Regions from separate parts of the Macrococcus sp. CoH-51_TC_04 genome, predicted to be linked through region 2. Evidence: riboswitches for the same ligand, from Rfam matches in the RefSeq annotation. Region 2 holds a riboswitch; the other holds the start of a gene.

Region 1 (11,071 bases), on a different contig from region 2:
GGAGGATAAATGATGAAACATATGGGTTCGATACTGCATACGAACAGCGATATATTTAAACGTATTGAGGCAATAAAAGAAGAAACGATTAAAGAACCTGATATTAAGCAGTTTATTAAAGAGAATCACATAACAGATAAGATGATCGATAATGATTTATCTGTACTACAAGAATATAAAGATTCTTCAAAGATGTGCGATGCATGCGAATCTTACAGTAAGTGTAAGAACTTTGTACCAGGACATACCCCTGAACTGTATGTTGAAAACAATAAAATTAAGATTAAGCATCTCCCTTGTCCATCTAAACTCGCTCATGATGAAGCTCAGAAGATGAAACAGTTTATTACTGCAATCCACATGCCGAAGGACGTATTAAATGCAAAGCTTGCACAGATACATTTAGATGATAAAACGCGTATCGATATCGTGCGTCAAGCAAACATCATTTGTCGTGATATCGCAAGAGGTAATGATACGAAAGGAATGTATATTCACGGTGCTTTCGGCACAGGTAAGTCGTTTATACTGGGTGCGATTGCCAACGAACTGAAGGAACGCTATATTTATACGACGCTCCTGTATTTTCCTGAGTTTATTCGAGAACTTAAAAATGGCTTCAGTGATGGTACATATAACGAACGGCTTAACCGTGTGAAAAATACGCCTGTACTTATGCTGGATGATATCGGTGCAGAAGATTTGACGCCATGGGTACGTGATGAAGTGCTTGGACCTATTCTCAACCACCGTATGATGAACAATATGCCGACATTCTTTAGTTCAAATTTCGATTTCAAAGAATTATCTCATCATTTATCAATGACAAAGCATGGTGCTGAACAGACGAAAGCAATGCGTATTATGGAGCGCATCGAGACATTAAGTGATGCTTATATGTTATCAGGTAAAAACTATAGACGTGAAAAATAAAATTTGAAAATCCCGACAATATGTGTATAATATTAGGTAACAAACAACAGAAATGTTCGTCTATATGAATAACATCATAAGGATAAGACGATGATTCCTTAATTTATAGAGAGCTGATGGTGGTGAGAATCAGCATTTAAGATCATTTGTTACTCCCTTATGTTCATGATAGTTAATCGCTATCCGGCTCAAGACCGTTATCTTATGTAGAGTTGCTGAGCAATCAGTAATTAGGGTGGTACCGCGAATAGACTTCGTCCCTTTTGGGATGGGGTCTTTTTGTTGTTTAAAATAAAATAAAAAAGTGAGGCGTTTTGAATGAGTGAAATTAATATTAAATTTCCAGATGGTAATGTAAAAAGTTTTGAGGCTGGCGTTACAACTGAAGATATTGCAGGTTCAATCAGTCCTGGTTTAAAGAAGAAAGCTTTAGCAGGAAAATTTAATGGACAAATGGTTGATTTATCAACAGCACTTGAAACAGATGGAGACATCGAAATCATCACGCCTGAGTCTCCTGAAGGTATTGAAGTATTACGTCATTCAACTGCCCATTTAATGGCTCAAGCGCTAAAGCGTATGTATGGTAATGTGCATTTCGGTGTAGGTCCTGTTATTGAAGAAGGTTTCTACTATGATATCGATACAGAGCATAAGATCTCTAGTGAAGACCTACCTGAAATTGAAAAGACGATGCGACAAATTGTCGGAGAGAATATCAAGATTGAGAGACGTGTTGTCAGTCGTGAAGAAGCGAAGAAGATTTTCGCTGATGATCCATACAAACAGGAACTAATCGATGCAATCCCTGAAGATGAGAATGTCACTATCTATTCGCAAGGAGAGTTTACAGATCTTTGTCGAGGTGTGCATGTGCCTTCAACTGCTAAGATAAAAGAATTCAAGCTATTATCAACTGCTGGTGCGTATTGGAGAGGTGATGCAGATAACAAGATGCTGCAGCGTATTTATGGTACTGCATTCTTCGATAAAAAAGCGCTGAAAGCACATCTGAAGATTCTTGAAGAACGCAAAGAACGTGATCATCGTAAAATCGGTAAGGAGCTGGAGCTCTTTACAACAAATCAGCTTGTAGGTGCAGGTTTACCGTTATGGTTACCAAATGGTGCAACAATTCGACGTGAATTAGAGCGTTATATCGTGGATAAAGAAGTTGCACTTGGTTATGATCATGTATACACACCGATTATGGGATCGGTTGATCTGTATAAGACGAGTGGTCACTGGGATCATTATCAAGAAGATATGTTCCCTCCGATGGAAATGGACAACGAAGCGCTTGTACTACGCCCGATGAACTGTCCACACCATATGATGGTATACAAGAATAAACCACATTCATATCGTGAATTACCAATACGTATCGCAGAACTTGGTATGATGCATCGCTATGAAGCGAGTGGAGCGGTAAGCGGGTTACAGCGTGTGCGTGGTATGACATTGAATGATGCGCATATATTCGTTCGTCCTGACCAGATTAAAGAAGAATTTATTCGCGTCGTTCAGCTTGTTATCGATGTGTATAAAGACTTTAAGTTCCAAGACTATAAGTTCCGTCTAAGTTATCGTGATCCAGAAGATACTGAAAAGTACTTCCAGGATGATGAAATGTGGGAACGTGCACAATTGATGCTTAAAGAAGCGGTAGATGAAATGGGACTGGATTATGAGGAGGCGCCAGGAGAAGCCGCATTCTATGGTCCTAAATTAGATGTACAGGTTAAAACAGCTTTAGGTAAAGAGGAGACACTCTCAACTGTACAGCTGGATTTCTTATTACCAGAACGATTTGATCTGGAATATATCGGTAGTGATGGTGAGAAACATCGTCCAGTAGTAATCCACCGTGGTGTGATCTCTACGATGGAGCGCTTCGTTGCTTTCTTAACTGAGGAGTATAAAGGAGCCTATCCATTATGGTTAGCGCCTAATCAGCTTGAGATTATCCCAGTTTCAAATGAGGTACATTATGACTACGCGCGTAAACTCTATGATGAACTGAAATCACAAGGTGTCCGTTGTCATATCGATGACCGCGAAGAAAAGATGGGATACAAGATTCGTGAAGCTCAGATGCATAAAGTTCCTTATCAGATTGTTGTAGGAGATAAAGAAATTGAGCATAATGAAGTGAACGTTCGTCAATATGGTAAGAAAGAATCTAAGACAATCGATCGTGATGATTTCATCTGGTCTATTGTAGATGAGATTCGTCTAAAAAAATAAGCTTGAAAAATTATGATAAGTAATGTATATTTATCATTAACTTAATATTCCTCGTTGAGGTAGAGGTCGCATTGTTTAAGAGTATACTGATGGATACGTCATACACGTAATTGAAACCAGTAGAAAGGAAACGATGCCGAAGAAGCTAAGTGTATGAGCTTAAATTCTGGGCTGTTACTGAATAAGTAACAGACTGTCACACATATTGTGATGCGCTACTAAATGGTAAGAAGAATCATTTATGGATGCATACAATTGTGTGCATCCATTTTTATTTATAGAAGGGAAGTTATTACTTTGTCAGAAAGTACAAATCAAGTACAAAGAAAATTGAAGCAGCGTCATATATCTATGATTGCCATCGGTGGATGTATTGGTACAGGATTATTTATGACCAGTGGAGGAGCTATCCGTGATGCTGGACCCGGTGGGGCGTTACTTGCATTTACAATTATCGGAATTATGGTCTTCTTCTTAATGACATCACTTGGAGAAATGGCAACGTATCTTCCGATTTCAGGAAGTTTTTCAACTTATGCAACACGATTCGTTGATCCGTCACTTGGATTTGCATTAGGCTGGAACTATTGGTTTAACTGGGTGATTACTGTAGCGGCGGATGTGAGTATTGCTGCAAGTGTAATTAAATACTGGGCACCGATGGACTTCTTACCAGGCTGGGCATGGAGTTTAGTCTTTTTAGCCATCATTTTATTTTTGAACACATTATCAGTGCGCGTATATGGTGAAAGTGAGTATTGGTTCGCGATTGTTAAAGTAGTAACAGTTATCTTATTTTTAGGGATTGGTGTACTGACAATCTTCGGAATAATCGGAGGAGAGTATTTAGGGTTCAAAAATTTCACGACTGGTGAAGCACCGTTTCTAGGTCATGGATTAACCGGAAGCTTCTTAACGATTCTTGGTGTATTTTTAGTTGCAGGCTTTAGTTTCCAAGGTACAGAGCTTGTAGGAATTACTGCAGGTGAGTCTGAAGAACCAGAAAAAACGATTCCAAAAGCAATCAAACAAGTATTCTGGAGAATATTAATTTTCTATGTTTTATCTATTCTAGTCATTGGTTTAATCATTCCTTACACAAATCCGAACTTAATGGGAGGAGACAGTGTTGCGAAGTCGCCATTTACATTAGTTTTTGAAAATGCTGGACTTGCGTTTGCAGCGTCATTTATGAATGCTGTTATCTTAACGTCAATTCTCTCAGCGGGTAACAGTGGTATGTATGCTTCAACACGTATGTTATACGCGATGGGTAAAGACGGATTAGCATCCCGTAAATTTTCTGAGACCAATCAGAAAGGGGTTCCGATTCCGAGTTTATTAGCGACCTTCATAGTTGTGCTGATTATCTTCTTAGTTGAACGTGTGGCCAGTGGTGCATATGAATATATCGTTGCGGCAAGTGGATTAACTGGCTTTATCGCCTGGCTCGGTATCGCTATTAGTCATTATAGATTCCGTCGTGCATTTTATGCGCAGAACAAAGATTTATCAGTATTGAAGTATAAAGCAATGTGGTTCCCATTCGGTCCGATCTTTGCATTCATACTATGTCTCTTTGTAATTATTGGTCAGGATACGGACCTGATTATAAATAGAAACTTTGACATGAACGGCTTTATGATTACATATATGGGAATTCCTATTTTCTTAGTATTTTTCTTCTATCATAAACTGAGATATAAAACAAAGAAGATCCCATTAGAAAAAGTTGATTTATCACAAGATACAGATATGAGTAAATATGAAAAAATAGATGTTGACATTGATGCATAACCCTGTTATTATTAAGTCTGTTGAATACGAAACGGACAAGTAGAAGCATCCCGCTTCTCGCCCTGAAGACGCAATAGCAGTTACAGGGTTAAATAACATGGTTAGACATGTCTATTTTTTAGCGGGTGCATAATGCATTCGCTTTTTTGTTTGTCTTCGTAAATCATATAGGAGGTGTCAACCATAGCTAAAGATCAAACTCAAATCAATGACAAAATTCGCGCGAAGGAATTACGTTTAATTGGACATGATGGTGAACAACTTGGTGTTAAAACTAAGTTTGAAGCAATCGAAATTGCAGAACGCGTAAATCTTGATGTTGTTCTTGTTGCACCAAACGCTAAACCACCCGTTGCCAAAATTATGGATTACGGTAAGTTCAAGTTTGAGCAGCAGAAGAAAGATAAAGAAGCACGCAAAAAGCAGAAAGTTGTTACGGTTAAAGAAATTCGTTTAAGTCCTACAATCGAAGATCATGACTTTAATACGAAACTTAAGAATGCACGTAAGTTCTTAGAGAAAGAAGATAAAGTCAAAGTATCTATTCGTTTCCGTGGACGTGCCATTACGCACAAAGAATTCGGTCAGCGTGTATTAGAGAAATTTGCAGAAGAATGTAAAGATCTTGCGACTGTTGAACAAAAACCAAAGATGGATGGACGCTCAATGTTCTTAATGTTAGCGCCTATCGTCGATAAAAAACAAAACTAGGAGGATAAAAACATGCCTAAAATGAAAACTCACCGTGGTGGAGCAAAACGTGTTAAAAGAACTGGTTCAGGGAAATTAAAACGTTCAAGAGCTTACACTTCACATTTATTTGCTAACAAATCAACAAAACAAAAACGTGGATTACGTAAAGCATCTTTAGTTTCTAAAGGTGACCAAAAACGCGTAGCACAAATGTTAACGTACGTAAAATAATAATAGGAATTTTAAGGAGGAATTATAATGCCACGAGTTAAAGGTGGAACAGTAACACGCGCCCGTCGTAAAAAAACGATCAAATTAGCTAAAGGTTACTTTGGTTCTAAACATACATTATATAAAGTAGCAAAACAACAAGTAATGAAGTCAGGTCAATATGCATACCGTGACCGTCGTCAAAAGAAACGTGAATTCCGTAAATTATGGATCGCACGTATCAATGCAGCAGCACGTCAACACGATATCAGCTACAGCCGTTTAATGAACGGATTAAAAGTTGCTGGCATTGATGTTAACCGTAAAATGTTATCAGAGATCGCTATCTCTGACGAAAAAGCATTTGCTGAGATAGTAAACCAAGCGAAAGCAGCTTTAAAATAATAGTAATTAAAACCGTTCAATGATGATATTTCATCATTGAACGGTTTTTTTGTTTTTTCTTGCAAAATAAATTATATAGGGAAATCCCTATTCATCTACTTATGTGAACATATTCACAACTAATTAAGCTATAATAAAAATATATCTAATAAAGAGGTGGACACCTATGAAAGGAATCATATATATTGCACATGGATCAAAGATGCCGGATAAAAATGAGCGCTTTAGAGCATTTATTGACCATATTATTTCTAAGCGTCCCGAGAGAGTACAACAGCTAGCTTTTCTGGAAAAAGATGCTGAGAATGTACCCATTGTTACACGTCGTATGATAGCACTTGGTGTTACAGAATTATTGGTGATGCCGATGCTCTTATTTCCGGCGATGCATGCAAGAGAAGATATTCCAGAACAGCTTGATGAAGTGTTGAAGGACTTTCCTTACATAACATATCGCATTGCCGACTGTTTCGGTGATGAACCGGGTGTGTACCAGGTGTGTGAGCGCATCCTCTCTGAGTTTAGCGACGAAACAATTTTGATTACAGCCCATGGTAACAAAAGATTTACTGAACCCGATGAGCGTCTTACTGCTATGGTACAAGTAATGCAGCAATCGACAGACCAGACGCTAGTTCCGGCAATGTTATATGGTAATTTAAGTCTTGAAGAAAAACTAAAGACGATGGATAAGCATCAGAAGATTGTAATTATGCCGTATTTCTTATTCGATGGTCATCTCGTGCACAAGATTAAAAGACTAAGTCAGCCATTCATTGAAGCGGGATATGATATTTCTTTTACTGAAACATTAGATTTAGATTTTAATATGGCTCAAGGCGTATTAAATAAGCTCAAAGCGCTTGAGGAGTGTACCCATGTATCCGGTCATGCTTAATTTAGAAGGGAAAAAGATTCTTATTGTTGGTGGAGGCAGAATTGCAAAGCGCAAAGTAAATGGTTTACAAGGTGAAGGGGCACATATCACTGTCATAGCACCAGAGATAGATGCTGAAATAGAGCGCATGGATGTTGCATGCATCCAACATCCATTTATAAAGCAGGACATCAGTCAATATGACATCGTGTTTATTACAACAAATGATGACGATGTCAATAAGCAGGTGATGGAATGTGTACATGATAATCAGCTTGTTAATGATTGCTCAAATAAGAGTAACTCAAACTTCTTTAATGTAGCGTCTTTCAAGCATGAGGATATGCGTATTATGATTTCAAGCGAAGGTGTAAGTCCAGAGAAAAGTAAAGCACTTAAACATAAAATTAAAGCGTTATTAAAATAAACCATTGAATTGAAGAGGAGAAAAAATATGAAACAAAAATTAGTGATGATTGGTAATGGTATGGCAGGAATACGTACGATCGAAGAAATTTTGGAGCGTAATCCAGATCTATTTGAAATTACAGTTATCGGTGAAGAACCATATCCGAACTATAATCGTATTATGCTGTCAAATATTTTACAGAAGAAGATGGATGTTCAGGAAACAATTCTAAATGATTATGAATGGTATAAAGAACAAGGCATCACATTAATCAATGATGATAAAGCTGAATCAATCGACAGAACAAATAAGAGAGTAACAACGAAAAAGGGAATTACAGTTTCATATGATAAACTCATCATTGCAACAGGTTCTACTGCCTTCATGTTACCGATTGATGGTGTGAAACTTGAAGGTGTAATCGGCTGGAGAACGATTAAAGATACAGAATACATCATTGAGCAGGCGCGTCATTACAAAAAAGCTGTCGTAATCGGTGGTGGATTGCTTGGATTAGAATGTGCGCGTGGATTGCTTGACCAGGGCATGGATGTTACTGTTGTACATTTAGGCGAATGGTTAATGGAAATGCAGCTAGACCGTAAAGCTGGAGAAATGTTGAAAGCAGATTTAGAGAAACAAGGTATGAAATTTAAATTACAAGGGAATACACAGGAAATTATCGGTAAAGAACGCGTTGAAGCAATCCGTTTAAGTGACGGTTCAGTAATTGAAACGGATTTAGTTGTTATGGCTGTTGGTATTCGTCCCGTAACAAAGCAAGCACGTGCCGCTGAACTTGAAATCGGTCGTGGTATCATTGTTAATGACTTTATGCAGACAAGTGACCCAGATATATACGCAGTTGGTGAATGTGTTGAGCATAACGCAAAAGTTTATGGCTTAGTAGCGCCACTTTACGAACAAGGGAAAGTATTAGCTGACCACATTACTGGCAATCCAACAGATGGATATCACGGTTCAACTACATTTACTTCACTTAAAGTATCTGGTTGTGACTTATTCTCTGCGGGTAAGATTTATGAAGGTGAAAAGACACGCGGTATTGAAGTGTACAACGGTTTAGATAATGTCTATAAAAAAGTGTATGTAGAAGAAGGTAAAGTTGTAGGAGCAGTACTGTACGGTGATACCGAAGAAGGTAACCGCTTCTACAATATGATGAAAAAAGAAGAAGCAATCGAAGAATTTACATTAGTGTCATTACTGCATAAAGCTGGTGAAGTTGATGCAATCAGTGTGGAAACGATGGCAGACGATGAAACAATTTGTGGATGTAACGGTATATCTAAAGGGCAGATCGTTAAAGCTGTACATGAAAAAGGATTGACGACGGTTGGTGAAGTTACAGCGCATACTAAAGCGGGTGGATCATGTGGTAAATGTAAAGGTCAAATCGCTGATTTACTTAGCTTTACTTTAGGAGATAAATTTGAAGCAGGGGGACCGGCTGGAATATGTGGTTGTACTGATCTTTCGCGTGATCAGATTGTGACACAAATTCGTGCAAAAGGATTAAAGACATCTAAAGAAGTTCGTCACGTATTAGGATTTAAAAACTTAGGTGGATGTCCGAAATGTCGTCCTGCAGTCAACTACTACTTAAATATGTGCTGGCCACATGAACATGAAGATGAAAAAGACTCGCGCTATGCAAATGAACGTTTCCATGCAAACATTCAAAATGATGGTACTTTCTCAGTTATTCCACAGATGCAGGGTGGAGTAACGAATCCTGATCAGTTAATTAAATTAGGTGAAGTGGCGAAGAAATATGATGTGCCATTAGTGAAGATCACTGGTGCACAACGCATCGGTCTATATGGTATTAAGAAAGAGGAATTGCCTCAAGTATGGGAAGATCTAGGTATGCGTTCGGCATCTGCATACGGTAAAAAACTACGTTCTGTTAAATCATGTGTCGGTAAAGAATTCTGTCGATTCGGTACACAGTTAACGACGCAACTTGCAATTCGTCTCGAGTCAACATTTGAATATATTGATACACCGCATAAATTTAAGATTGGGGTATCAGGCTGCCCACGTAGCTGTGTAGAATCTGGTGTGAAAGATTTCGGTGTTATCGGTGTCGAGAATGGCTTCCAGATCTTTGTTGGTGGTAATGGTGGTACAGAAGTTAAAGCTGCAACGTTACTTACGACAGTAGCAACTGAAGATGAAGTTGTACGTTTATGTGGCGCGATGATGCAATACTACCGTGAAACAGGAATTTACGCTGAACGTACTGCACCGTGGATGGAACGCTTAGGTTTCGACAAGGTGAAAGAAGTACTGCTGGATGAAGCGAAACAACAGGAATTATACGATCGTTTGATGGATGCTAATAAAGCACGTCAGGAAGAACCATGGAAAGCAATTGCATCAGATGAAGAGAAACGAAAAATGTATGAAGTGGAGCGCGTATAGTCATGGAAAAAATTAAACTATTCAATGTATCTGAATTAGAACCTCAAATTGGTAAAAAAGTATTTGTGAAAGACGAAGAGATTGGTATATTCTTATTAGAATCTGGAGATATTAGAGCGATCGGTAATCGCTGTCCTCATAAAAATGGTCCTTTATCAGAAGGTACGGTAAGTGAGCATTACGTATTCTGTCCGCTGCATGACCGAAAGATTAATTTAAACGATGGACAAATTCAGGCACCAGATGAAGCAGACGGATGTGTTGAGACTTATAAAACAGAAGTCGATAACGGTGAGTTATTCATATGGATCTAGGTAAAGTTTACTTTATCGGTGCAGGACCAGGTGACCCTGGCCTTGTTACTTATAAGGCAATACGTAAAATCGAGCAGGCAGATGTGATTATATATGATCGTCTTGTAAATCCAATATTACTGCAGCTCAGCAAGCGCGACTGCAAACTGATATACGTTGGTAAGAATCCTGACGTAAAATATAAGAAGCAGGATGAAATCAATACAATCATTAATCATTGTGCGCAGCAGTATAAGACTATTGTCCGTCTAAAAGGTGGGGACCCAGGTATATTCGGTCGCCTGACTGAAGAAGTAGAAAGTCTGAACGACCATACGCCATACGAGATTGTTCCAGGGATTACAAGCGCATCGGCTGCAGCGCTCTATTCAGGCTTCCCACTGACGGACCGTGCATATTCACCGCATGTTACGTTTTCAACGGGTCATCTGCAAAAAGACAGCGTCAGAGAAATTGATTTTGAAGCACTCGCGAAAGGTGGAACACTTGCACTGTATATGGGGATGAAAGCATTACCTGAAATCGTAGAAGTATTATCTAAAAATGAAGCTCATCTAAAAATAGCAGTAATTGGACATGCAAGTTATGGCTTCCAGAAGACGGTTACAGGAGATTTAACAAATATTATCCAGAAAGTTCAGGAAGAAGAGGTTACACATCCGGCAATGATTATTATTGGTGACGTTGTGAACTGCAGAAAAGGGGCATCATGGTTTGAATCCCTACCTGAATTTAATG
Region 2 (11,071 bases):
GCGCAATTGTATGTGGTATCGATATACAGGAAGGCAGTTTTTATCACGGTGATATCGCTGATGAGAAGGTACTGGAAGCATTTGTGTCGAAAGTAATAACACACTACCAAAAAGTAGATATTATTATTAATAACGCATTACCAGCTATGAAAGGTATTGATGATTGTACATATGAAGAATTTCAACATGCGCTTTCAGTCGGTGTAACTGCCCCATTCTATCTTGTGAAGTTATTGAAACCTCATCTAAGTGAAGGTGCGTCAATTGTAAATATCAGCTCTACTCGTGCAGCGATGAGTCAAGCTCAGACTGAAAGTTACAGCGCAGCAAAAGGCGGTATTCATGCGCTTACCCATGCACTGGCAGTGAGTTTAAGCGGCATTGCGCGTGTAAATGCTGTCAGTCCGGGGTGGATTGACACTACAAATACAATCTATAAAGGTGCAAATGCGTACCAGCACCCTGCAGGTCGTGTTGGTAAACCTGAAGATATTGCGGAAATGGCCAAATTTCTATGTTCAGAAGAAGCAGCATTTATAACAGGCGAAAACATTACGATTGACGGTGGTATGAGTAAATTAATGATTTATCACAATGACCAGGGATGGTCATTACAATAAAAATAAAAAAACGGCTGAATCAGCCGTTTTTTTATTGATTTAATTTAATTTTATCGGGTTCAATAGTAATGCGCTTATTCTTGTATAATCTGCCGATTGCGCGTTTAAAGCTACCTTTGCTCATATTAAATACTTCTTTAATCGCTTCAGGATCTGATTTGTCAGAAAACGGAAGCTCCCCGCCATACTCATTCAGCATCGTTAAGATCATTTCAGAATCATCATCCATACGTTCATGCGCAAGTGGTAAAAATGAGCCGTTTAATATCCCATCTTCTTTATGACCAATGATACGTACTTCTACAGCTTCACCAAGACGTGGTTCGCTACGTCGTTCTGATTCATGTACGAAGATTTTATACCCTTCTTTTGATAGTAAAAATGTGCCGACACGTAAGAGTCGATAAGGATGTGCTGTAATCGTTGTATGAAGTAATGTTTCAGGCGCCGCTGTATACATCGTATCTACAATCGTTTCACTTGCAAGACGACCATATAACTGATCATTTCGGTCAACGCGTAAACATGCAAATACTTCATCTCCTGCCTCAGGCCACACTTCTTTTAATTTGGGAAGATCTTCCCAAGGGATGATGATCTCACGCGGTATACCGATATCTACGGTTACACCATCGCGGTCTTTTTTGATAACCTTCACCCAATCATAACGATCTGTTGAGATATCAGGTATATTTTGTGTTGCAAATAGATCACCAGTACGACCTGGGTAAACGAAAAATGAATAATCTTCGCCGATTTCTAGCTCATCACCCTCTAATACTTCAGATGCATTGAGCTTTACTTCTTCGCTGTTTGGTCCTAATAAATAATAAGTAGATCCTTCTAAACGGTCTACACGAAGGAAGTCGATACTTCCTGATAATTGTTTTTGTTCCATATGTCTCTCCTTTAAGGCTCTGCCTTTATCAATTACTTATTATAACACATAATTAAAATATAGTCTGTTAATGTATAAATGTACCGGAAAGCATGCTATTATTGAATATGGAATGCAAATTTGTTATCCAAATATGGTATAATTTACGCGAAATAATTATAAAGGAGATCATACATGTTACAAGTATCTAATGTAAGTTTACGTTTCGGCGATAGAAAGTTATTCGAGGATGTAAACATTAAATTTACTCCAGGCAACTGTTATGGATTAATCGGTGCAAATGGTGCCGGAAAATCAACTTTTTTAAAAATCCTATCTGGTGAAATTGATTCACAGACAGGCCACGTTTCATTAGGAAAAGATGAGCGTTTATCTGTTTTAAAACAGGATCACTTTGCTTATGAAGAGGAACGCGTATTAGACGTCGTACTTCGTGGGAACGAAAGATTATGGACTGTAATGAAGGAAAAAGATGAAATCTACATGAAACCTGACTTTTCGGATGAAGATGGTATGCGCGCAGCTGAACTTGAAGGCGAATTTGGTGAAATGGGAGGCTGGACTGCAGAAAGTGATGCACAAGTATTACTCTCTGGACTCGGTATTAAAGACGATCTGCACGAAAAGAAAATGTCAGAGCTTGAAAACAATCAGAAGATCAAAGTGCTCTTAGCACAGGCACTATTTGGTGAACCTGATGTATTATTACTGGATGAGCCGACGAACGGGCTTGATATCCCTGCCATCAGCTGGTTAGAAGAATTTTTAATCAACTTTGAGAACACTGTGATCGTAGTATCCCATGACCGTCACTTCTTGAACAACGTATGTACGCATATTGCTGATCTTGACTACGGTAAGATTAAGATCTATGTTGGTAACTATGACTTCTGGTATCAGTCGAGTGAACTTGCACAGCAAATGTTACAGGATTCAAACAAGAAGAAAGAAGAAAAAATTAAAGAACTTCAAGATTTCGTTGCACGTTTCTCAGCAAACGCATCAAAATCTAAGCAAGCAACGAGCCGTAAGAAGATGCTTGAAAAAATTGAACTTGACGACATCCAGCCATCAAGTCGTAAGTACCCATTCGTTAACTTTAAACCTGAACGCGAAATCGGTAATGAGCTGCTTCAAGTGCAAGGATTATCAAAATCAATTGATGGCGTTAAGGTCTTAGATAACATTTCATTCACAATGAATCCAAATGATAAAGCTGTGCTTGTCGGTGATTCAGAGATTGCTAAGACAACATTACTAAAAATCTTGGCCGGAGAAATGGAGCCTGATGAAGGTACTTATAAATGGGGTGTCACTACAAGTCAGACGTATTTACCAAAAGATAACTCTGAATACTTTGATGGCAAAAACATTGACCTTGTAGAATGGTTACGTCAGTATGCTCCACCAGAAGAACAAACTGAAACATTCTTACGTGGTTTCCTAGGACGTATGCTTTTCTCAGGTGAAGAAGTTCGCAAGAAAGCAACCGTATTATCAGGTGGAGAGAAAGTACGTTGTATGTTAAGTAAGATGATGTTGTCTAGTGCAAACGTATTATTATTAGATGAACCAACAAACCACCTCGACTTAGAAAGTATCACTGCAGTAAATGATGGCCTTAAAGCATTTAAAGGCTCAATCATCTTTACTTCACATGACTTTGAATTCATCAATACTATCGCTAACCGTGTCATCGACTTAAATGTAACTGGTGGTCTATCAAAAGAGATCACTTATGAAGAATACTTAAAGGAACAAGGCGTATTAAAATAATTTTCTAAAAATACTTTACAATTCAGAATACTTTTTGTATGATTATATTCATAACTTAATAAAGAAACAGATGAGGCGCATCAATCATGAGTACATAACTACCCTACTGCAATAAGTTATGGAAAGGGTGCGATGCCGAAACGCTATATTATGTTGCAGCATACATAGTGTTGGATTCACAGGTTAAGAGCTAGGAATCTGTCATTATATTACTATAATGGAGTGCATCGCTTGTATATAAACGTTAACAAGCCCGGAGCATATCCGGGCTTGTTTTTTTGTTGCAGATGCCATAGGGGGATTTTAATTGCATAATCAAATAACTCAATCAAACATTCGTATATTAAAGTTTGGAGGTACATCAGTTAGTGATTTCGATAAGATTAGCACAGTCGCTAATTACTTAAAGGAACGCACAGAAAATAATGAAAAACTAGTTGTCGTCGTTTCTGCAATGGGAAAAACTACAGATGACCTTGTGAGAAATGTCAGTTCAATCTCTAGTACACCGAAAGAAAGTGCATTAGCGATGCTGCTTACTACTGGAGAACAGCAGACCATCTCTTACTTATCGATTATATTGCATGATCTACACGTTGCATCTATTGCGATGACCGGTAGTCAGGCGGGCATTCGCACGAAAGGACATTATCTTAAAAGTAAGATTACTGAAATTAATGATCAGAAGCTCATTGAAAATTTCAAATCACATGATGTTATCATTATCGCAGGGTTTCAAGGTATAAATGAACAGGATGAAATTACTACGCTCGGCCGTGGTGGTAGTGATACTACGGCGGTAGCACTAGCAGCAGCGTTAAGTGCTCCTTGTGAAATTTATACAGACGTTACAGGTGTCTTTGGAACAGACCCACGTATCTATCCTGAGACAAGACATATAGATGAATTAAGCTTTGAAGAGATGATGGAACTCTCCTCTCTCGGATCTGGAGTACTTGAGACAAGAAGTGTTGAAATTGCTAGAAACTATAATATTCCGATTTATCTCGGAAAAACTTTATCGAATGAGAGAGGAACCTGGATTATGCCAAAAGACCAAATACTCGAGAAAAAAGCAGTGACTGGTGTCGCCTTAGATAACGATATGGAGTATGTGACACTAAGCTACCCGATGAATGATACGAAATTATTAAATCAATTATTTGATGAATTAGAACAAGAAGAAGTCAATATCGATATGATATCTCAAATCGTAAACTTAGATGGCCTTCAAATTTCATTCACAATGAAAGACACAGATAAGTTACAGATTGAACGTATTTTTAATAGATTAAGTACAAACTACCCGGCTATCAGCCATCAGTCGCGTTCAACGTATGCAAAGCTTTCTGTTATCGGTTCAGGTATGAGAGATATGAGCGGCGTTGCATCAAAGGTATTTAAATCATTGATTCATAATGAAATCCCCTTCTATCAGGTAACAACAAGTGAAATATCAATTTCATATGTTATAGATAAAGAAAACGGTGAACATGCAGTACAGTCATTATGTAAAGTATTTAATATATAAAATTAAGGAGAGTCAATTATGTATAAAATTGCAGTTGTAGGTGCTACAGGTTTAGTCGGACAAAAAATGCTTGAAGTTTTAGAAAGAAAGCAGATTCCATTTAATGAACTCGTATTATATTCCTCACCGCGTTCAGCCGGTAAATCTATGGAATATCAAGGCAAGACTTATACAGTAAGAGCTTTGACTGAAGAAGAAGCAGACCAGAAATTTGATTTTGTGCTTATGAGTGCAGGCGGTGCTACAAGTGAACGTTTTTCACCTATCTTTGAATCAGCAGGGAGCATCGTAATAGATAATTCAAGTGCTTTTAGAATGCATGAGGATATCGACCTCATTGTTCCTGAAGTCAATTCACCTAAACTTAAACGTAAAATTATCGCTAATCCGAACTGTTCTACGATTCAGTCTGTCGTACCTCTTAAACCACTGCAAGATAAATATGGTATTAGACGCGTCGCCTACACAACTTATCAAGCAGTGTCAGGAAGCGGTGTCGCAGGCATCAATGATCTTAAAAATGGCGCACAAGGGATTGCACCGACAAACTATCCCCACCCTATCTATAACAATGCTTTACCTCATATCGATGTATTCTTAGACAGTGGATACACAAAAGAAGAACAGAAGATGATTGATGAGACGAAGAAGATTCTTGGATTACAAGATGTAAAGGTGACAGCAACTTGTGTCAGAATCCCAGTTCAGGATAGCCATTCAGTTGCAATCAATGTCACACTTGATAAAGAAGCTACAGTTGAAGAGATAAAACAGCTCTTCGAAAATGACGATTCAGTCGTGCTTATAGATAATCCACAGGACAATGAATACCCGATGGCGATTACAGCGACAGGAACTGATCATGTTTATGTAGGACGAATCAGAAGAGATGACTCATTAGAGAATTCCTTCCATATCTGGTGTACTGCCGATAACCTTCTAAAAGGCGCAGCACTGAATGCGGTTCAAATTCTAGGACAGATTCATACGCATCAATTAAATCGATAAGGAGTGAAATTATGAACGTACACTTTAAAGGAACAGGTGTTGCAGTAACTACTCCATTTAATGGACAAACGATAGATTACAGATTATTCGAAGAACATTTAAATTTTCTTATCAATAATAATGTTGAAGCATTAATAATTAATGGGACAACGGGTGAAGGTTCTACATTAACAGAAGATGAAAAACTTAAAACTATTGAAATAGCAGTACGCGTTGCACATGGCAGAGTTCCTGTAATTGCTGGTACCGGAACAAATAATACGCAGGCATCAATAGATCATTCATTAAAGGTCAAAACTTTAGGAGTTGATGGTATCATGCTGATTACGCCTTACTATAATAAAACAAGTCAGCGTGGCCTCATTGCCCATTTCACCGCAATTGCAGATGCTGTAGAATTGCCAGTATTACTCTATAATGTACCCTCCAGAACCAATATGACGATAGAAACAGAAACTGTCGCAACCTTAGCGGCACACCCTTATATATACGGTATAAAAGACGCAACAGGTGATATGAACTATATGAAAGCATTAAAATCTGCGGTCTCTGATGACTTCGCATTGTATAGTGGTAATGATGATAGTGTCCTGCCATTTTATGAAGCGGGTGGCGACGGCGTAATTTCAGTTATTGCAAATGTGATACCAGCAGAGTTCGGTGATGTTTACCGAATATATCAGGTTGATCGCAATCAAGCTGAGCATCAGTTCAATAATGTGCTGCCCCTCATAGATGCATTATCTGTAGACGTCAATCCTATACCGATCAAAGCACTGGTCACTTATATCGGTTATGCGAATGGTGAATTACGATTGCCTTTAGTTCCGATGTTAGAACAAGATACAAAACAGCTGATTGAAGTATATAATCGTATTGCTAAAGGAAGTGATCTTTCATGAAGATTATTTTAAATGGTTACGGAGCTATGAATCAACGTGTGGCACATCTAGCTGAGAATAGAGGACATGAAATAGCAGGTATAATATTAAGCAAAAAAAGGTCAGCACCCTACCCTGTCTATACATCAGACAAATTAGAAACACTTCCAGAAGCTGATGTTATCATAGACTTTTCTAATCCAGCCTTATCTATTCCATTATTAAAAAGTGATGTCGATACCCCTATCGTTATGGCTACAACAGGAGAGAAAGAATTGATTATCGAGCTGCTAAAATTAAAAAGTGCGCACTCTCCTGTATTTTTCAGTGCGAATATGAGTTACGGTGTCCATGTACTTACTGAACTTGTTAAATATGCAGTACCGTTGTTAACGAATATGGATATCGAACTGATTGAACGTCATCATAATAAAAAGGTTGATGCGCCAAGCGGGACACTCGTTAAACTTTTAGATGCAATTACTTCAGAACGTTCATTAAACCCCGTTTATGATCGCACAGACGTTCATACCCCACGTAATAAGGATGATATTGGTATCAGTGTTGTACGTGGGGGTACGATTGTCGGCGAACACGAAATATTATTTGCAGGACATGACGAAACAATTCAGATTACCCATCAGGCATTAAGCAAAGATATATTTGCCAATGGAAGTATCGATGTTGCAGAGAAATTAATTCAGAAAGAAAAAGGCTATTACACATTTGAAAATTTATAATAAAGGAGCATAACAATGCAGGAATTTACAGCACAGGAAATCATACAATACATTAGTGAGTCAGAAAAAAAGACACCAGTTAAAGTTTATTTAAATGGAAACTTTTCAGATGTAACTTTTCCGGAGACTATGAAAGTATTTGGATGCGAGACATCAAAAACAATTTTCACTGAACTGTCAGAGTGGGAAAATTTCTACGAAAATAATAAAACACTTGTGACTGATGTTGAAATTGAATATGACAGAAGAAACTCAGCAATTCCATTGATTGATCAGACAAAAGTTAACGCTAGAATTGAACCAGGAGCTTTCATTCGTGAACATGCAGTCATTCATGATAATGCAGTTATTATGATGGGTGCAACGATTAATATCGGTGCTGTCGTGGGAGAAGGAACAATGATTGATATGAATGCCACGCTTGGTGGTCGTGCAACAACTGGTAAGAATGTTCATGTTGGTGCAGGTGCAGTACTTGCTGGCGTAATTGAACCTCCAAGTGCACAACCAGTGATCATAGAAGACGATGTACTTATCGGAGCAAATGCCGTTGTACTAGAAGGTGTACGTATCGGCAAAGGTGCAGTTGTAGCAGCTGGAGCGATTGTTACTGAAGATGTCCCTGTTGGTAGTGTAGTAGCTGGGACACCTGCTAGAGTAATTAAGCAAGCTCATGAAGTAGAAGGCAGTAAGATTGAGATTGTACAGGCATTAAGACAGTTAAAGAAATAGCAGGAAGCTAATTGTGCTTGTCACAATTAGCTTTAAATTTTATGAGGTGAAACAATGGAATTAGATTATATTACACATATTAGACGCACATTGCATATGTATCCAGAATTAGGATTTGAAGAATACAAAACAACAGAATTAATCAAATCAGAACTTGATAAAATGGGAATCGCTTATGATTCTCCCCTAGGTACTGGTTGTGTTGCTTATATTAAGGGTACAGGAACATCTTCAATTGCTTTTAGAGCAGATATCGATGCCCTGCCGATTCATGAAGAAAATGATGTGCCCTACCGTTCTCTACGTGATGGAGTGATGCATGCTTGTGGACACGATGGTCATACGACAATGCTACTCGCATTAATACGACGCATTAAACAAAGCCATGATATTACACCGTTAAATTCAACTGTTTACTTTATATTTCAGCCATCTGAAGAGTCAGGTGCTGGCGCTCATCATCTACTGAATGCATATCAATTTGAAATTCAGCCTTCATATATATTCGGATTACATATGCAGCCCGATAACGATGAAGGTACATTATTAAGCAGACCTGGTGCATTAACTGCCAGCGCAACTGAATATCGTTTCTTTATTAATGGCACATCGAGTCATGTTGCCAACAAAGAACAAGGACATTCAACTGCTGAAGCCTTGACGATGATACTCAATCAACTCTCTCAAATCCAGCATTATCATCTTCCAGGCTTAAAGTCGAATATCATCCATATCGGTAAATTACATGCAGGTGAAGCAATCAATACAGTGCCTAGCAATGGTTACTTAGAAGGTACAATCAGAACATACGATATGGACAATCTAGCAGTTATTAAACAACAGATGGATCATATTGCAACCTCTGCTCAGTTAATTACCGGTTGTACAATAGAAGTTAAATTTGCGGAAGGGTATCCTCCAACGATAAATAACGAGTCAGCATATGCATTCATGAGCGAAGCTTTGATTGATAGTAAAATCAATAGAATAGAAAAAGAAGAACCTTATTTATTTGGAGAGGATTTCTCTTTCTACGGAAAAGTCATACCCAGCACCTTCGCATTTTTAGGGTGCAGAAATGAAGATAAACAGTTTGTTACAGGGCTTCATACGTCGACGTTCAACTTTGATGAATCAGCACTGATATATGGGATTGACGTTCTGGAAGCAATTTTTAACAGATTTGAGGAATCAAAATGACTGCGCGATGGACTGTAGATCGTACTAAGTTTGTGGAAAATGTGAAATCCGTGAAGAGCAATACTCCTGTAATGGCCGTCGTAAAGAACAATGCCTATCATTATGGACTGGAATTTGCAATAGATGCATTTCTACAAGCTGGTATTACAACTTTTAGTACAACGAATTTAAATGAAGCAATTCTCATAAGAAAAATAGCACCCGAAGCTACTATATTTTTGATGAATCCTGTTACTCAATTCAACGACTTAAGACAATATAATATTCAAATGACGTTACCTTCTCTAGCATTCTATCATAAGTATCAGACTGAATTAGGTGGGATATCAGTACATCTCGAATATGAAAATCTTCTCCATCGCTCTGGATTTAAAACATTTGAAGAAATGAAAGCTGTAATTGATGACAATAATCAGTTACCTGTTCACTTACAGATGAATATTAACGGGATATGGACACATTTCGGTTATGCTGATGAATTTGATGTTACGGAATACGAAAATGAAAAAGAAGCCTGGTTAAAAGGACTGAAATGGATTTCTGAGTATCATGCTTTTGAAATGATCCATAGTCAAAATAGCGCTAGCTTTATGAGAGATAGCCTATTTGATGATCATACACATGTCAGAATTGGCATTATTCTTTATGGAAGCAGACCCTATGCATCATTAGATGAATCTGTTACCCACCAATCATTGACTGTTAGTGCAAATGTAATTCAAGTAAGAAATATATCAAAGGGAGAATCTGCAGGATACAGCTCCGCCTTTACAGCAGAGAAAGAAACGAAGCTTGCTGTAGTAGATATCGGTTATGGTGATGGCATATTGAGGACGAGAAGTAAGCATGACTGCATCATCAAGGGTAAACGTCATCCTATCCGCGCTTTGATGATGAGTCATATGTTTGTAGAAGTAGATGATACAGTGCAAGCTGGAGATGAAGTAATATTATATAGTAACGAGATTAGAATCGATGCGTTCACTTTTAAAGGTGTCGGAGCAAATTCTGAACAGCTCAGTGCACTGAACCATCATTCATTAAAAAAGGAGTATATCAATGACATTAACGTATATCAATAATCAACTTACAATCAACGGACATAATATTCGACAAATTACTGAAGAATATGGTACCCCACTATTTATCTACGATGAGGATGAAATACGTAATCAATGCAGAAGATTTCATAGTGCATTAAAAGCATCTGGATTAAACTACACAATCTCTTATGCTTCTAAGGCATTTACATCTGTTCAGTTATTTAATTTAATGAATGAAGAGCATATGGGACTTGATGTCGTTAGTGAAGGAGAACTATTTACAGCACTACATTCTAAAATTTCACCTTCACAGATCCATTTTCATGGAAACAATAAAACAGATCGAGAAATTAAATACGCGATTGAGTCAGGGGTTGAATATTTTGTTATCGATAGCCTTGATGAAATCGAACGCATCAATGATATTGCGCGTTCATTAGAACAAACTGTAAAAGCAGTACTACGCATTAATCCTGGCGTTGAAGCTCATACGCATGAATTTATTCAGACTGGCCAGGAAGATAGTAAATTTGGTTTAAGTATCAGACATGGACTAGCAATAAAAGGCGTAAGACAAATTGAAGCCGCACCTCATATCGAATTCAAAGGCGTTCATTTCCACATTGGATCACAAATATTTGA

What was found. A riboswitch is a leader RNA that binds a small molecule or an ion and turns the genes downstream of it on or off. The one in region 2 is predicted to bind lysine.
Region 1: another riboswitch for lysine. It lies ahead of ACZ2V4_RS03240 (amino acid permease); the one in region 2 lies ahead of ACZ2V4_RS01590 (aspartate kinase).

What each region holds. Positions count from the first base shown of each region.
Region 1 covers NZ_JBVGOY010000002.1:53,420-64,490, reverse strand. The annotation lists gene dnaB (replicative helicase loading/DNA remodeling protein DnaB) at 1-13, shown strand, start outside; gene dnaI (primosomal protein DnaI) at 13-933, shown strand; gene thrS (threonine--tRNA ligase) at 1,252-3,180, shown strand; lysine riboswitch at 3,233-3,406, shown strand; gene ACZ2V4_RS03240 (amino acid permease) at 3,532-4,977, shown strand; ribosomal protein L20 leader region at 5,009-5,133, shown strand; gene infC (translation initiation factor IF-3) at 5,152-5,688, shown strand; gene rpmI (50S ribosomal protein L35) at 5,701-5,901, shown strand; gene rplT (50S ribosomal protein L20) at 5,929-6,285, shown strand; gene ACZ2V4_RS03220 (sirohydrochlorin chelatase) at 6,452-7,183, shown strand; gene ACZ2V4_RS03215 (precorrin-2 dehydrogenase/sirohydrochlorin ferrochelatase family protein) at 7,164-7,589, shown strand; gene nirB (nitrite reductase large subunit NirB) at 7,617-10,019, shown strand; gene ACZ2V4_RS03205 (nitrite reductase (NAD(P)H) small subunit) at 10,022-10,333, shown strand; gene cobA (uroporphyrinogen-III C-methyltransferase) at 10,324-11,071, shown strand, end outside.
Region 2 covers NZ_JBVGOY010000001.1:312,320-323,390, forward strand. The annotation lists gene ACZ2V4_RS01575 (SDR family oxidoreductase) at 1-620, shown strand, start outside; gene ACZ2V4_RS01580 (CvfB family protein) at 652-1,518, opposite strand; gene ACZ2V4_RS01585 (ABC-F family ATP-binding cassette domain-containing protein) at 1,693-3,294, shown strand; lysine riboswitch at 3,357-3,530, shown strand; gene ACZ2V4_RS01590 (aspartate kinase) at 3,602-4,825, shown strand; gene ACZ2V4_RS01595 (aspartate-semialdehyde dehydrogenase) at 4,844-5,833, shown strand; gene dapA (4-hydroxy-tetrahydrodipicolinate synthase) at 5,845-6,735, shown strand; gene dapB (4-hydroxy-tetrahydrodipicolinate reductase) at 6,732-7,454, shown strand; gene dapD (2,3,4,5-tetrahydropyridine-2,6-dicarboxylate N-acetyltransferase) at 7,470-8,186, shown strand; gene ACZ2V4_RS01615 (M20 metallopeptidase family protein) at 8,241-9,386, shown strand; gene alr (alanine racemase) at 9,383-10,468, shown strand; gene lysA (diaminopimelate decarboxylase) at 10,446-11,071, shown strand, end outside.